DNA from 3 places in the Paenibacillus hexagrammi genome. Region 2 is predicted to be linked to each of the others. Evidence: a T-box and tRNA genes for the amino acid it is inferred to sense, from the RefSeq annotation. Region 2 holds a T-box; the other regions hold tRNA genes.
What was found. A T-box is a leader RNA that pairs with one kind of tRNA and senses whether it is charged. The one in region 2 lies ahead of ileS (isoleucine--tRNA ligase), so its partner is inferred to be a tRNA-Ile.

Region 1 (4,814 bases), 3.1 Mb from region 2:
AACCTCTCCTTTTTTTTACAAGATTCTTCATGGTGTCGGGAGGCGGACATGTCATGTATAGACCTTATAGTATTCTGAGGACAGGTACATTTTGAGGGGGATGTCGGCAAAATAAAAATAGGCACCCGAGTGCTATCGGCATGCCTGCTCCTTATTGTCTTTCCTTGCCCACTGAAAACAGCGGGACTATTCAATGATAGGATTGTACTCGTTCTAGCCTGAACACGGGCTGTAGGCTATTTCAACCGCATACTTCTAAGCAGCAAGTCCATCGGTTCTTTTTCAATCGCTTCTCCCCGGTGATAATGCTCCACAAGCTTATCCAAACGAGCAAGTTGATGCCCGTAATCATACATCGCTGCTGCTACGACGGAAAGTCTCAGCATCCCTGGTGAACTTCCTTCATATTTCCCGATTAAGGTGGACATAAATTGCTCATTATCCGCCTCTATTTGCAGGCCCTCCGAGCTGTCCGCTTTCAGCTTATCATCAAATTTGAGCAAGATATGTTCGTGAAATTTAATCAAACGTTCTAAATGCGCATCAAAAAACTGATCTGTCTGCGACGTTCGCGCCGCCTGAAAATAATGCTCATCCACAGCTTCGAGGATACCAAGACCTTTACTCATTGCAAGCAGCTTCTGCTTGTATATCACGAGCTGACGAATACGGCTGAAGCCCGCTCTCTTCATCTTCTTAATCTCTTCCTCCATTAACGCATACTTCGATGTTAACGATTGTATGGAGCGCTCCAAGTCTTCCTTCTCTTCACGAAACACAGTTTCCTTCATTTCATCAGATATAACTGTCCGCAGCAGCAGTGACATTTTATTAAAAACCGAATGAATCTGCAGGGCAAATTGTTCCTTAGGCTTAGGAGGAAAAAAGAGAATATTGATCAAAAATGCGCAGCCTATCCCAATCAAACTAAGCAAAAAGCGATTTAATGCGAACTGCCATTCCCCCGAAGCTTCCATGACCGCCACCACAGTAACAAGGGTTAAGCCAATCGTTTCTTCCATCCCCATCCGTAAGCAAATAATGATAACTAGAATGCATACAATTCCAATAGCAATGGCATTAGGAGAGAAGACCATCCCTGCCAGCATGGCGAGTACAGCTCCCAGTACATTCGTCTGCAATTGCTCCAAGAAGTAGCGCCAGGATCTATAGATCGAAGGCTGCATAGCAAAAATCGCCGCAACTGCCGCGATAACCGGAGGCGTGAAGTTAAGCCATACACTGATGTAAAGCGCAAGTGCGACAGCCATTCCCGTTTTCCAGACACGGGCTCCAAATACCACAATGCTTCCTCCTTTTCCTTTCTCATCTGCAAACTGTTACATCCTATCTTACACAGCCTAAAGTTCGGTTGCAAAGCGATAAGACGTCAAAAATAGAAAAAGCACAATCAGACCGCAATTGCTGATCCGATTATGCCTTTTATAAGATACATTCTCTTGTATCGGGACGACACGATTTGAACATGCGACCCCCTGCTCCCAAAGCAGGTGCTCTACCAAGCTGAGCTACGTCCCGTTTCATGCTGTCTTTCCTTACGTGCCCTGAGAGATTCGAACTCCCGACCTTTTGATTCGTAGTCAAACGCTCTATCCGGCTGAGCTAAGGGCACAAACATACAAATGGAGCGGAAGACGGGATTCGAACCCGCGACCCTCGCCTTGGCAAGGCGATGCTCTACCCCTGAGCCACTTCCGCTTGAATTGCTTCCAAAAGACATTCACTTTTGGAAAATATGATGCGCGTAGAGGGACTTGAACCCCCACGGTCGCCCGCTAGATCCTAAGTCTAGTGCGTCTGCCAATTCCGCCATACGCGCATATGTCTTGCAGGCAAATGGTGAGCCATGTAGGACTCGAACCTACGACACCCTGATTAAAAGTCAGGTGCTCTACCAACTGAGCTAATGGCTCGTGTAATACTGGGGATCTAGGATTCGAACCTAGGCATGACGGAGTCAAAGTCCGTTGCCTTACCGCTTGGCTAATCCCCAATATGAATGGAGGCTGATGGATTCGAACCACCGAACTCGAAGAGAGCAGATTTACAGTCTGCCGTGTTTAGCCACTTCACTAAGCCTCCGAAATAAAAACATGCCGTCGAGAGGACTTGAACCCCCAACCTACTGATTACAAGTCAGTTGCTCTACCAATTGAGCTACAACGGCATACATTAAAAAATACTGGCGGAGCCGACGGGATTCGAACCCGCGGTCTCCTGCGTGACAGGCAGGCATGTTAGGCCTCTACACCACGGCTCCACATAGTATGGTGAACGCTGACGGGATCGAACCGCCGACCCTTACCCTGTCAAGGTAATGCTCTCCCAGCTGAGCTAAGCGTTCAAATTAAGAAATGGCGGAGAGAGAGGGATTCGAACCCTCGCACCGCTTACGCAGTCTAACCCCTTAGCAGAGGGTCCCCTTATAGCCACTTGGGTATCTCTCCAAAATTACAATAGCGGCAGAGGGGCTCGAACCCCCGACCTTACGGGTATGAACCGTACGCTCTAGCCAGCTGAGCTACGCCGCCAAACTACATGCTACGGAGAAGGAGGGATTCGAACCCTCGAGACGCTTGTGACGCCTACACGATTTCCAATCGTGCTCCTTCGGCCTCTCGGACACTTCTCCAAAGTTAATTGGGGCCCCCAAAAAGTAATCGGATTACTCACTCGGAGCATTTCTTCACTTTTTGGGGACTTGACTCCCCGAACAGGACTCGAACCTGTGACAACTCGATTAACAGTCGAGTGCTCTACCAACTGAGCTATCAGGGAATATTGGTGGAGCCAAGCGGGATCGAACCGCTGACCTCCTGCTTGCAAGGCAGGCGCTCTCCCAGCTGAGCTATGGCCCCAAATGTTGACCTATATGGTATTCCCATTACTTGATGTTCATATGCACCCTTGGCACAAGTTACTATGGTGGGCCCTAGTGGACTCGAACCACCGACCTCACCCTTATCAGGGGTGCGCTCTAACCAGCTGAGCTAAGGGCCCTTACTGGACGCAGCTTCGTAATGAAATCCACAAGGTGGAAATCGCTTGGCAACGTTCTACTCTCCCAGAACCCTTCGGTTCAAGTACCATTGACGCTGGAGGGCTTAACGGTCGTGTTCGAGATGGGAACGCGTGGATCCCTCCGCCATCATCACCAAACGATTGTTTTGCGTTAGCAAAACTGTGGTGAGCATACTTACGATGCTTCTGCCAGGAAACATCTTATGCTCTTGACTCAAGGTGACTTGCACCCTGAAAACTAGATACGAAACTTACGTAAAGTGTGAGTATTTGTTAAACCGGTTTGTTTCCGGTCCCTTAGGTTTGTGACCTTCGGGGCTCCTCGCAAAGTAATCGGAATTCGCTTCGTCAGCTTCGCGTCACTTTGTGGGGACTTTGTTATGCTTCCGAAGCTAGCTTTCCTCCGGAAAGCTCTTAGGTTAAGCCCTCGACCGATTAGTATTCGTCAGCTCCATACATTGCTGCACTTCCACCTCGAACCTATCAACCTCGTCGTCTACAAGGGGTCTTACTGAATTGGGAAATCTCATCTTGAGGTGGGCTTCACGCTTAGATGCTTTCAGCGCTTATCCCTTCCGTACATAGCTACCCAGCTATGCCTCTGGCGAGACAACTGGTACACCAGCGGTACGTCCATCCCGGTCCTCTCGTACTAAGGACAGCTCCTCTCAAATTTCCTACGCCCGCGACAGATAGGGACCGAACTGTCTCACGACGTTCTGAACCCAGCTCGCGTACCGCTTTAATGGGCGAACAGCCCAACCCTTGGGACCTACTTCAGCCCCAGGATGCGATGAGCCGACATCGAGGTGCCAAACCTCCCCGTCGATGTGGACTCTTGGGGGAGATAAGCCTGTTATCCCCAGGGTAGCTTTTATCCGTTGAGCGATGGCCCTTCCATTCGGTACCACCGGATCACTAAGCCCGACTTTCGTCCCTGCTCGACCTGTTTGTCTCGCAGTCAAGCTCCCTTATGCCTTTGCACTCTTCGAATGATTTCCAACCATTCTGAGGGAACCTTTAGACGCCTCCGTTACTTTTTAGGAGGCGACCGCCCCAGTCAAACTGCCCACCTGACACTGTCCCCATACCGGTTCACGGTACCAGGTTAGAACTCCGATACGATCAGGGTGGTATCCCAACGGCGCCTCCACCCAGCTGGCGCTCAGGCTTCAACGGCTCCCACCTATCCTGTACAGATCGTACCAAAGTCCAATATCAAGCTGCAGTAAAGCTCCATGGGGTCTTTCCGTCTTGTCGCGGGTAACCTGCATCTTCACAGGTATTAAAATTTCACCGGATCTCTCGTTGAGACAGCGCCCAAGTCGTTACGCCATTCGTGCGGGTCAGAATTTACCTGACAAGGAATTTCGCTACCTTAGGACCGTTATAGTTACGGCCGCCGTTTACTGGGGCTTCGGTTCACAGCTTCGGGGTAAACCCCTAACCGCTCCCCTTAACCTTCCAGCACCGGGCAGGCGTCAGCCCGTATACTTCGCCTTGCGGCTTCGCACAGACCTGTGTTTTTGCTAAACAGTCGCTTGGGCCTTTTCACTGCGGCCCCCTCGGGCTATTCACCCTACCGAGGCACCCCTTCTCCCGAAGTTACGGGGTCATTTTGCCGAGTTCCTTAACGAGAGTTCTTCCGCGCGCCTTAGAATTCTCTTCTCGCCCACCTGTGTCGGTTTGCGGTACGGGCACCTTCGCCTGGCTAGAAGCTTTTCTTGGCAGTGTGAAATCATGACCTTCGGTACTATAAGTTTCCCTCCCCA
Region 2 (4,814 bases):
GTCTAGCCTCTTCCAAAGCTTTAAGAACCTCATCTCGCACATCCAGGAAACTGTTCCATTTTTGCTCCAATTTATCGTCGTAAAGGGTAGTTTGAACCTCAGGCAGCTCAGCAATTTGCACGGTCGGAAGCGTAATGCCCGGGATATATTTCCACACTTCATCAGCCGTATGAGGCAGAATTGGTGAGATCAGCTTTGTAATTGCAGTCAGCACCTCATATAAGACGGTTTGCGACGCTTTACGTGACGCGTCTTCCGGCGCATTCGCATAAAGTCGGTCTTTAATAATGTCCAGATAAAAAGAGCTCATCTCAACGGCACAGAAATGATGAATCGTTTGATAAACAACGTGGAACTCATAGTTTTCATACGCTTGGACGACCTTGCTGATCATACGGTTCAAACGAATCAATGCATAACGGTCCAGCTCAGATAGATTTTCTGCAGCAACTCGATCCGTAGCAGGATCGAAGTGGCTTAAGTTCCCCAGTAAGAAACGCAGCGTGTTGCGAATTTTCCGATATACTTCAGATGTTTGATTCAAGATGTTATCGGAGATTCTATGGTCGGATTGGTAATCGACAGACGAAACCCATAAGCGTAGAATATCCGCTCCAAGCTTGTTACTCACCTGATTCGGGTCGATCGTGTTGCCGATCGATTTGGACATTTTGCGTCCTTCGCCGTCCAGTGTAAATCCGTGACTGAGAATACCCTTGTAAGGAGCTTCCCCTTTCACGGCAACACCCGTAATGAGAGAAGAGTTGAACCAGCCACGGTATTGGTCAGAGCCTTCCAAGTACAAGTCAGCTGGCCACTGCAGCTCTGGACGAGCTTCCAATACACCGGCATGACTGGAGCCCGAGTCAAACCATACGTCCATAATATCCGTTTCTTTGCGGAAATGATCGCCACCGCACTTAGGACAAACTGTACCCTGCGGCAGAAGCTCGCTCTCGTCTTTGATAAACCAAGCATCGGAGCCTTCCTTGGCAAAAAGCTGCGCCACATGCTCAATGGTTTGTTCGTTCACGAGCGGTTCATTACAGCTGCGGCAATAGAAGATCGGAATGGGAACTCCCCACACTCGCTGACGGGAAATACACCAGTCTCCGCGTTCAGCGATCATGTTGTGCAATCTCACCTCACCCCAAGTTGGCGTCCATTTCACTTCCTTGATTTCATCCAGCATCTCTTGTCTGAATTTATCAATCGAAGCAAACCACTGCTCTGTGGCACGGTAAATGACAGGTTTCTTCGTACGCCAGTCATGCGCGTATTGATGCTTGATTTCTCCGACTTTCAGTAGCAGGCCTGATTCTTGGAGCTTCTCAATAATGACTTTGTTTCCCTTTTCGTAGAATAAGCCCTCGAAGCCAGGAGCTTCCGCTGTAAAATGACCTTGATCGTCTACGGGACAAAGCACACCGATGTTGTAGCGTTGACCGATGGCGAAGTCGTCTTCACCGTGTCCAGGTGCTGTATGGACGCAGCCAGTACCGGCTTCCAGCGTTACGTGCTCGCCAACCATGACCAGCGACTCTCTATCGTAGAATGGATGCTGGCAAGTCACATACTCCAGTTCACTGCCTTTCACTGTCGACAATACTTCTACGTCCGTCCAACCGATCTCTTTCGCCGCTGTTTCCAGAAGCCCTTGTGCAAGCACGTATTTCTTGCCGTCCACTTGCACGACAGCGTAATCGAACTCCGGATGCAAGCTGATACCCAGGTTGGCAGGAAGCGTCCAAGGCGTAGTCGTCCAAATGACGATGGCTGCATCCTGTGGAAGCTTGCCCTTGCCATCCTTCACAGGAAAAGCAACATAAATGGAGGAAGATGTTTTTTCTTTATACTCAATTTCCGCCTCAGCCAGCGCACTTTCTGACGAAGGAGACCAGTATACCGGCTTTAGCCCTTTGTAAATATATCCTTTTTGCACCATTTGGCCGAATACGCGAATTTGATGTGCTTCATACTCAGGCTGCAGCGTAATGTATGGATGATTCCAGTCACCACGGATTCCTAACCGTTGAAATTGGCTCTTTTGTTTCTCTACCGATGCCATCGCGTACTCCGCGCAATATTTGCGGAATTCATGAACAGACATTTTTTTGCGGTCCACTTTGCCACTGTTTGTGATCGCTTGCTCGATTGGAAGACCGTGAGTATCCCAACCCGGCACATAAGGGGAATCATACCCTTGCAGCGTTTTGAAGCGGACGATAATGTCTTTCAGCACTTTATTCAGTGCATGCCCAATATGAATATCACCATTGGCATATGGAGGACCGTCATGGAGAATAAATTTGGGTTTGCCTTTGCGACTTTCTTGAACCAACGCGTAGATATCCTCCGCTGCCCACTTTTCCTGCATTTTCGGCTCTGCCTGAGGCAAGTTCCCACGCATTGGAAAATCTGTTTTGAGTAGATTTAATGTTTTGCCGTAATCCATTTGCTCCACTTCCTTCTACAGTCATTAAAAATAAAAAAGCCCTCATCCCAAAAGGGACGAGAAGCTTATCTCGCGGTACCACCCTCGTTAAAAAGCAAGGTCCATTCGCATCATATGCATCATGAACTAACGCCTTTTCACTCGACCATGGATAACGGCATGACCCGATACTCTCTACTGAATTCAAGAGATGCTCCTGGGGGATATTCGGTACGCTGCAGAGGTTAGGCTTCCACCAAATCCCTAACTCGCTAACACTGCCATTGTCGTCCTACTCGTTCCAGTCATCGTTTTACTGCGATACAATTTACATGGAGTATAACGAATTCGCCCGGCATAGTCAATATGGCGAGCGCTGAAGCTGATTTACTCATCTCCTTGATCCATCTGCATGCTGTTCCAGCCCTCTGTATTTAAGAGCTCTAGTTGAGCCTCCAACAGTGTCCGGAACCTCGTGCGATAAATGGAGGCTTGCTTCTTCAATTCTTCAATTTCAAGGGCAACTTTGCGTGAACGCCCTAGAGATTCGTTAATAATGCGGTCGGCATTCTTCTCCGCTTCCTTCAGAATCAACTGGGCTTCTTTCTTGGCGTTATTCTTCACCTCATCGGCTGCTTCCTGCGCCACGATGATGGTTTTGCTTAACGTTTCCTCGATATTGGCAAAGTGATCCAAACGCTCCTGTAAGGCAATCGTCTGGTTTTGCAAATCTTTGTTTTCACGAATCAAAGCCTCATAATCCTTGATGACTTGATCCAAAAATTCATTAACCGAGTCCTCATCGTATCCGCGGAATGATCGGGAAAATTCCTTGTTATGTATGTCCAATGGCGTAAGTGGCATTGGTGCACCTCCCTGTATGCATAGGCTAAGCCTTATTCAAAGAAACATTCGCTGTATTCATGACGGAATCATGTATCCTGTCCACAAATACTGCATCCTGAATGTTTATTTCGACAGAAAACAAGAAATTCCTGCATAGCCGTTGGAGAAAATGACCAAATTCATGCATACCTGCCGATTATTACGCGAATTCTGCCTTTTTTTGTAACGCCTTCCACTTCAAGAACCTTAAAACGTCCAAAGCCCTGTAAAGAAATCATATCGCCTTCCTTGAGCGGCTTACTTGGGTCCTCTTCGGTTTTCCAGTTAACCCTGCAGCGTCCCGCCTGAATAGGAATGAGCACCTTGGCACGGCTAAGCCGAAAAACATCGCTGACAATACCATCCATCCGCATGGAAGCAACGGACAAATGTAGCTCCTCAAGTCGGGTTGAAGCAACCTGCAGCTTGTCCAGTGAAAGCAGCTCTGTCTGAACATGGACACGATGCACCTGAGATAAATTCATGTGCAGATAGCTGGCCGCCTCGTCTGCGACCAAGCAATGGCAGCCACCCTCTATAACATGAATATCGCCAATCTTGTCCCGCTTCATGCCGAGACCAAGAATGGCGCCCATGTAATCCCCATGCTCCAATGTGAGAAACTTACCGTCCCCCGACGAAATGGCCAGCACCGAGATATTCATTTCTTCATCATCTAAATGACGGTAATCAGGAGCGATTACAGCTCGTTTACGCTCCGCATCCGGATATCCGCCCTCGAGCCGGCAATGAACATCCGGATGACGGTTCACCAGGGTTGTAAGAATGAAAGTCTGTCTCGGGTCCAAAAAGTCAGTACGCTTGACTGCATGCTGCTCCGCCGAGCGCTCGACCCACTCCCAGGCTCGATCAACAAAATGATGTTCGTCCGGGTGAAAATGCGTGTACAGCTCTTTTTGAATCATAGGAACAATCTCACGATAAACGCAATCACTTGATACAACCCTTCCACAACGAAGTTAAGCGCAAGCAAAGCGACAATCGGGGAAAGATCGATAAATCCGATCGTTGGAATTATTTTACGGAAAGGACGTAGGTACGGTTCAACCACCTTGCCCAAAAGGTCACCGATAAAGCTTTCGCGCGCATTCGGAAACCAAGAGAGCAGGATATAACCGATAATCATAAAATAATAAATTTCTTTCAGGTAATGCAGTGCGACATAAATTTGAGTAAGCAATTGCGCAGTCACCTCGAGAGTCAGGATATGCGTCTATTCCTCGCTAACCATTTCCGAAATGTGCCCATGAATATCCACAGAATCCGGTGTGCACAGGAAAATATTCGTACCAAGCTTAGAGATAGACCCATTTAAAGCATATACCGTTCCGCTCAGGAAATCCACTATACGGACGGCTTGATCCGGACGAACACGTTGAAGATTCACCACAACCGCCTTTCTCGAACGTAGGTGGTCGGCAATATCCTGCGTTTCATCGTAAGTCCGCGGCTCACTGAGCACCACTCGCGTATT
Region 3 (4,814 bases), 3.1 Mb from region 2:
TTTGCATCACGGGTGATGGCGTGCCTTTTGTAGAATGAACCGGCGAGTTACGTTCCCGTGCGAGGTTAAGCTGAAGAAGCGGAGCCGTAGCGAAAGCGAGTCTGAATAGGGCGCTTTAGTACGTGGACGTAGACCCGAAACCGTGTGATCTACCCCTGTCCAGGGTGAAGGTGAGGTAACACTCACTGGAGGCCCGAACCCACGAATGTTGAAAAATTCGGGGATGAGGTGGGGGTAGCGGAGAAATTCCAATCGAACTCGGAGATAGCTGGTTCTCCCCGAAATAGCTTTAGGGCTAGCCTCGGAATCAAGAGTTGTGGAGGTAAAGCACTGATTGGGTGCGGGGCCCGCCAAGGGTTACCAAGTCCAGTCAAACTCTGAATGCCATAAACTCATATCCGGGAGTCAGACAGTGAGTGCTAAGATCCATTGTCAAAAGGGAAACAGCCCAGACCATCAGCTAAGGTCCCCAAGTGTGTGTTAAGTGGGAAAGGATGTGGAGTTGCACAGACAACCAGGATGTTGGCTTAGAAGCAGCCACCATTGAAAGAGTGCGTAATAGCTCACTGGTCGAGTGACTCTGCGCCGAAAATGTAACGGGGCTAAACACGCCACCGAAGCTATGGCATGTACGTAAGTACTTGGGTAGGGGAGCGTTGTATGTACGTTGAAGTCTGACCGTAAGGACAGGTGGAGCGCATACAAGTGAGAATGCCGGTATAAGTAACGAAAAGATCAGTGAGAATCTGATCCGCCGAAAGCCTAAGGGTTCCTGAGGAAGGTTCGTCCGCTCAGGGTCAGTCGGGACCTAAGGCGAGGCCGAAAGGCGTAGTCGATGGACAACAGGTTGATATTCCTGTACCACCGTAGCCGTTATGAGCGATGGAGTGACGCAGAAGGATAGTGACGCGAGCTGATGGATGCTCGTCCAAGCAGTGAGGCTGGTGTGTAGGCAAATCCGCACACCGTAAGGCTGGGCTGTGATGGGGAGGGAAACTTAAAGTACCGAAGGTCATGATTTCACACTGCCAAGAAAAGCTTCTAGCCAGGTGAAGGTGCCCGTACCGCAAACCGACACAGGTGGGCGAGAAGAGAATTCTAAGGCGCGCGGAAGAACTCTCGTTAAGGAACTCGGCAAAATGACCCCGTAACTTCGGGAGAAGGGGTGCCTCGGTAGGGTGAATAGCCCGAGGGGGCCGCAGTGAAAAGGCCCAAGCGACTGTTTAGCAAAAACACAGGTCTGTGCGAAGCCGCAAGGCGAAGTATACGGGCTGACGCCTGCCCGGTGCTGGAAGGTTAAGGGGAGCGGTTAGGGAGTAATCCCGAAGCTGTGAACCGAAGCCCCAGTAAACGGCGGCCGTAACTATAACGGTCCTAAGGTAGCGAAATTCCTTGTCAGGTAAATTCTGACCCGCACGAATGGCGTAACGACTTGGGCGCTGTCTCAACGAGAGATCCGGTGAAATTTTAATACCTGTGAAGATGCAGGTTACCCGCGACAAGACGGAAAGACCCCATGGAGCTTTACTGCAGCTTGATATTGGACTTTGGTACGATCTGTACAGGATAGGTGGGAGCCGTTGAAGCCTGAGCGCCAGCTTGGGTGGAGGCGCCGTTGGGATACCACCCTGATCGTATCGGAGTTCTAACCTGGTACCGTGATCCGGTATGGGGACAGTGTCAGGTGGGCAGTTTGACTGGGGCGGTCGCCTCCTAAAAAGTAACGGAGGCGTCTAAAGGTTCCCTCAGAATGGTTGGAAATCATTCGAAGAGTGCAAAGGCATAAGGGAGCTTGACTGCGAGACAAACAGGTCGAGCAGGGACGAAAGTCGGGCTTAGTGATCCGGTGGTACCGAATGGAAGGGCCATCGCTCAACGGATAAAAGCTACCCTGGGGATAACAGGCTTATCTCCCCCAAGAGTCCACATCGACGGGGAGGTTTGGCACCTCGATGTCGGCTCATCGCATCCTGGGGCTGAAGTAGGTCCCAAGGGTTGGGCTGTTCGCCCATTAAAGCGGTACGCGAGCTGGGTTCAGAACGTCGTGAGACAGTTCGGTCCCTATCTGTCGCGGGCGTAGGAAATTTGAGAGGAGCTGTCCTTAGTACGAGAGGACCGGGATGGACGTACCGCTGGTGTACCAGTTGTCTCGCCAGAGGCATAGCTGGGTAGCTATGTACGGAAGGGATAAGCGCTGAAAGCATCTAAGCGTGAAGCCCACCTCAAGATGAGATTTCCCAATTCGTAAGACCCCTTGTAGACGACGAGGTTGATAGGTTCGAGGTGGAAGTGCAGCAATGTATGGAGCTGACGAATACTAATCGGTCGAGGGCTTAACCTAATCCCATCCAAGTGATGAAGAGCTCCGTAGCGAACTCAAGTACTTGAATGGGGCCCCAAAGAATGAAGATCACAAGGTCAACACCTGAAGGGCAAACAACTCACACTTTACGTAAGTTTCGTATCTAGTTTTCAGGGTGCAAGCCACCTTGAGTTAAGAGCATAAGATGTTTCCTGGCAGAAGCATCGTAAGTATAAGCTCGCCACAGTTTTGCTAACGCAAAACAATCGTTTGGTGATGATGGCGGAGGGGATCCACGCGTTCCCATCTCGAACACGACCGTTAAGCCCTCCAGCGTCAATGGTACTTGAACCGAAGGGTTCTGGGAGAGTAGAACGTTGCCAAGCGATGCCCACGAAGTGGGCTTTTTTCATCCAAGGGCCCTTAGCTCAGCTGGTTAGAGCGCACCCCTGATAAGGGTGAGGTCGGTGGTTCGAGTCCACTAGGGCCCATTCTATTCCCTGATAGCTCAGTTGGTAGAGCACTCGACTGTTAATCGAGTTGTCACAGGTTCGAGTCCTGTTCGGGGAGCCACATTAAGGCCCGTTGGTCAAGGGGTTAAGACACCTCCCTTTCACGGAGGTAACAGGGGTTCGAATCCCCTACGGGTCATAAGTCCCCACAAAGTGGAACGAAGCTTTGAAGCTTATTCCAAATACTTTGCGGTGAGCCCTAACAGCATTACTTCATGGAGGCTTAGCTCAGCTGGGAGAGCATCTGCCTTACAAGCAGAGGGTCGGCGGTTCGATCCCGTCAGCCTCCACCATAACTTTCCTATCTAGTAGTAGGAAGCGAATGTAATAGATAACGACGCGGGGTGGAGCAGCCCGGTAGCTCGTCGGGCTCATAACCCGAAGGCCGCAGGTTCAAATCCTGCCCCCGCAACCAACCTCCAAGTGCGAGGTAACCTAGTGTGGAGCCGTGGTGTAGAGGCCTAACATGCCTGCCTGTCACGCAGGAGACCGCGGGTTCGAATCCCGTCGGCTCCGCCATTTATTTTGATATAGTAAGGCTCGGTAGCTCAGTCGGTAGAGCAGAGGACTGAAAATCCTCGTGTCGGCGGTTCGATTCCGTCCCGAGCCACCATTTTTTAAATTATTTGCCGTTGTAGCTCAACTGGTAGAGCAACTGACTTGTAATCAGTAGGTTGGGGGTTCAAGTCCTCTCGACGGCACCAGAGAACCTTCTTTTATCCTTAAGCGAAGATTATAGGGGCATAGTTTAAAGGTAGAACAAAGGTCTCCAAAACCTTTGGTGTGGGTTCGATTCCTGCTGCCCCTGCCAAACTTTTACGATGGCGGTCGTGGCGAAGGGGTTAACGCACTGGTCTGTGGCTCCAGCATTCGTGGGTTCAAGTCCCATCGATCGCCCCATTTTTCATCATTAGAGCCATTAGCTCAGTTGGTAGAGCACCTGACTTTTAATCAGGGTGTCGTAGGTTCGAGTCCTACATGGCTCACCACTTTACACCAGAAGGTGAAGTGGAAGTTTCAAAGGTAACCCTGGTTACATTTTCGGGGCCCATTATGAATCATGCGCGTATGGCGGAATTGGCAGACGCACTAGACTTAGGATCTAGCGGGCGACCGTGGGGGTTCAAGTCCCTCTACGCGCATCTTGCTTTCAAAAGGGAGTTTATCTCGTTGGAAGCATCCTTGCGGAAGTGGCTCAGGGGTAGAGCATCGCCTTGCCAAGGCGAGGGTCGCGGGTTCGAATCCCGTCTTCCGCTCCAATATTTGCGGCGCCATAGCCAAGTGGTAAGGCAGAGCTCTGCAAAAGCTTTACCCCCAGTTCGAGTCTGGGTGGCGCCTCCAAGATAAGCCGGAGTGGCGGAATCGGCAGACGCACAGGACTTAAAATCCTGCGGTAGGTGACTACCGTACCAGTTCAAGTCTGGTCTTCGGCACCATTTACGTACATGCAAGATCTAATCAATTTACCCTTGTGCCCTTAGCTCAGCCGGATAGAGCGTTTGACTACGAATCAAAAGGTCGGGAGTTCGAATCTCTCAGGGCACGCCATCTTCAAGCATGCCGGCGTGGCGGAATGGCAGACGCGCTCGACTCAAAATCGAGTGGGAAACCGTGGAGGTTCGAGTCCTCTCGCCGGTATATATTATCGGGACGTAGCTCAGCTTGGTAGAGCACCTGCTTTGGGAGCAGGGGGTCGCATGTTCAAATCGTGTCGTCCCGATCGTTAAAAATGAAGAAGCATAATTCGACAGTGATAATAAACTGTACGAATTATGCTTTTTTTGTATAGGCACTGCAATGATTGATTTGCTTGATTTGTGACGGTGCGCTTCTTCAAGAGCATGCAGGGCAGTTGCTTTTCAACTACTCGTAGGGGGACTAGTGACGGAAAGAGACTTATCGCGGCGCGTATGGCTCTGGTTAGTTTCAAATGAGAGAGGCTGCTACTAATGGAGCCGCTGCCGCAGTGAAACCATTTAACCGCAGGCAATGGCTTTCTC

Region 1: it has a tRNA-Ile gene. The T-box ahead of ileS (isoleucine--tRNA ligase) is inferred to sense a tRNA for this amino acid. The anticodon was not compared.
Region 3: it has a tRNA-Ile gene. The T-box ahead of ileS (isoleucine--tRNA ligase) is inferred to sense a tRNA for this amino acid. The anticodon was not compared.

What each region holds. Positions count from the first base shown of each region.
Region 1 is NZ_CP090978.1:5,418,271-5,423,084, forward strand. It holds gene L0M14_RS24600 (FUSC family protein) at 237-1,304, opposite strand; tRNA gene L0M14_RS24605 (tRNA-Pro) at 1,466-1,539, opposite strand; tRNA gene L0M14_RS24610 (tRNA-Arg) at 1,560-1,633, opposite strand; tRNA gene L0M14_RS24615 (tRNA-Gly) at 1,645-1,719, opposite strand; tRNA gene L0M14_RS24620 (tRNA-Leu) at 1,761-1,840, opposite strand; tRNA gene L0M14_RS24625 (tRNA-Lys) at 1,859-1,934, opposite strand; tRNA gene L0M14_RS24630 (tRNA-Gln) at 1,943-2,014, opposite strand; tRNA gene L0M14_RS24635 (tRNA-Tyr) at 2,022-2,103, opposite strand; tRNA gene L0M14_RS24640 (tRNA-Thr) at 2,116-2,188, opposite strand; tRNA gene L0M14_RS24645 (tRNA-Asp) at 2,205-2,281, opposite strand; tRNA gene L0M14_RS24650 (tRNA-Val) at 2,290-2,365, opposite strand; tRNA gene L0M14_RS24655 (tRNA-Ser) at 2,377-2,468, opposite strand; tRNA gene L0M14_RS24660 (tRNA-Met) at 2,479-2,552, opposite strand; tRNA gene L0M14_RS24665 (tRNA-Ser) at 2,566-2,653, opposite strand; tRNA gene L0M14_RS24670 (tRNA-Asn) at 2,727-2,799, opposite strand; tRNA gene L0M14_RS24675 (tRNA-Ala) at 2,804-2,879, opposite strand; tRNA gene L0M14_RS24680 (tRNA-Ile) at 2,945-3,021, opposite strand; rRNA gene rrf (5S ribosomal RNA) at 3,065-3,180, opposite strand; rRNA gene L0M14_RS24690 (23S ribosomal RNA) at 3,458-4,814, opposite strand, start outside.
Region 2 is NZ_CP090978.1:1,968,789-1,973,602, reverse strand. It holds gene ileS (isoleucine--tRNA ligase) at 1-2,455, opposite strand, end outside; T-box leader at 2,505-2,752, opposite strand; gene L0M14_RS08485 (DivIVA domain-containing protein) at 2,822-3,298, opposite strand; gene L0M14_RS08480 (YlmH family RNA-binding protein) at 3,460-4,245, opposite strand; gene L0M14_RS08475 (YggT family protein) at 4,242-4,520, opposite strand; gene L0M14_RS08470 (cell division protein SepF) at 4,554-4,814, opposite strand, start outside.
Region 3 is NZ_CP090978.1:5,084,031-5,088,844, reverse strand. It holds rRNA gene L0M14_RS23175 (23S ribosomal RNA) at 1-2,341, shown strand, start outside; rRNA gene rrf (5S ribosomal RNA) at 2,572-2,688, shown strand; tRNA gene L0M14_RS23165 (tRNA-Ile) at 2,720-2,793, shown strand; tRNA gene L0M14_RS23160 (tRNA-Asn) at 2,800-2,875, shown strand; tRNA gene L0M14_RS23155 (tRNA-Glu) at 2,882-2,953, shown strand; tRNA gene L0M14_RS23150 (tRNA-Val) at 3,032-3,107, shown strand; tRNA gene L0M14_RS23145 (tRNA-Met) at 3,153-3,229, shown strand; tRNA gene L0M14_RS23140 (tRNA-Asp) at 3,257-3,333, shown strand; tRNA gene L0M14_RS23135 (tRNA-Phe) at 3,352-3,427, shown strand; tRNA gene L0M14_RS23130 (tRNA-Thr) at 3,443-3,518, shown strand; tRNA gene L0M14_RS23125 (tRNA-Trp) at 3,552-3,625, shown strand; tRNA gene L0M14_RS23120 (tRNA-His) at 3,639-3,714, shown strand; tRNA gene L0M14_RS23115 (tRNA-Lys) at 3,728-3,803, shown strand; tRNA gene L0M14_RS23110 (tRNA-Leu) at 3,877-3,956, shown strand; tRNA gene L0M14_RS23105 (tRNA-Gly) at 3,999-4,073, shown strand; tRNA gene L0M14_RS23100 (tRNA-Cys) at 4,082-4,155, shown strand; tRNA gene L0M14_RS23095 (tRNA-Leu) at 4,162-4,250, shown strand; tRNA gene L0M14_RS23090 (tRNA-Arg) at 4,286-4,362, shown strand; tRNA gene L0M14_RS23085 (tRNA-Leu) at 4,374-4,452, shown strand; tRNA gene L0M14_RS23080 (tRNA-Pro) at 4,461-4,534, shown strand.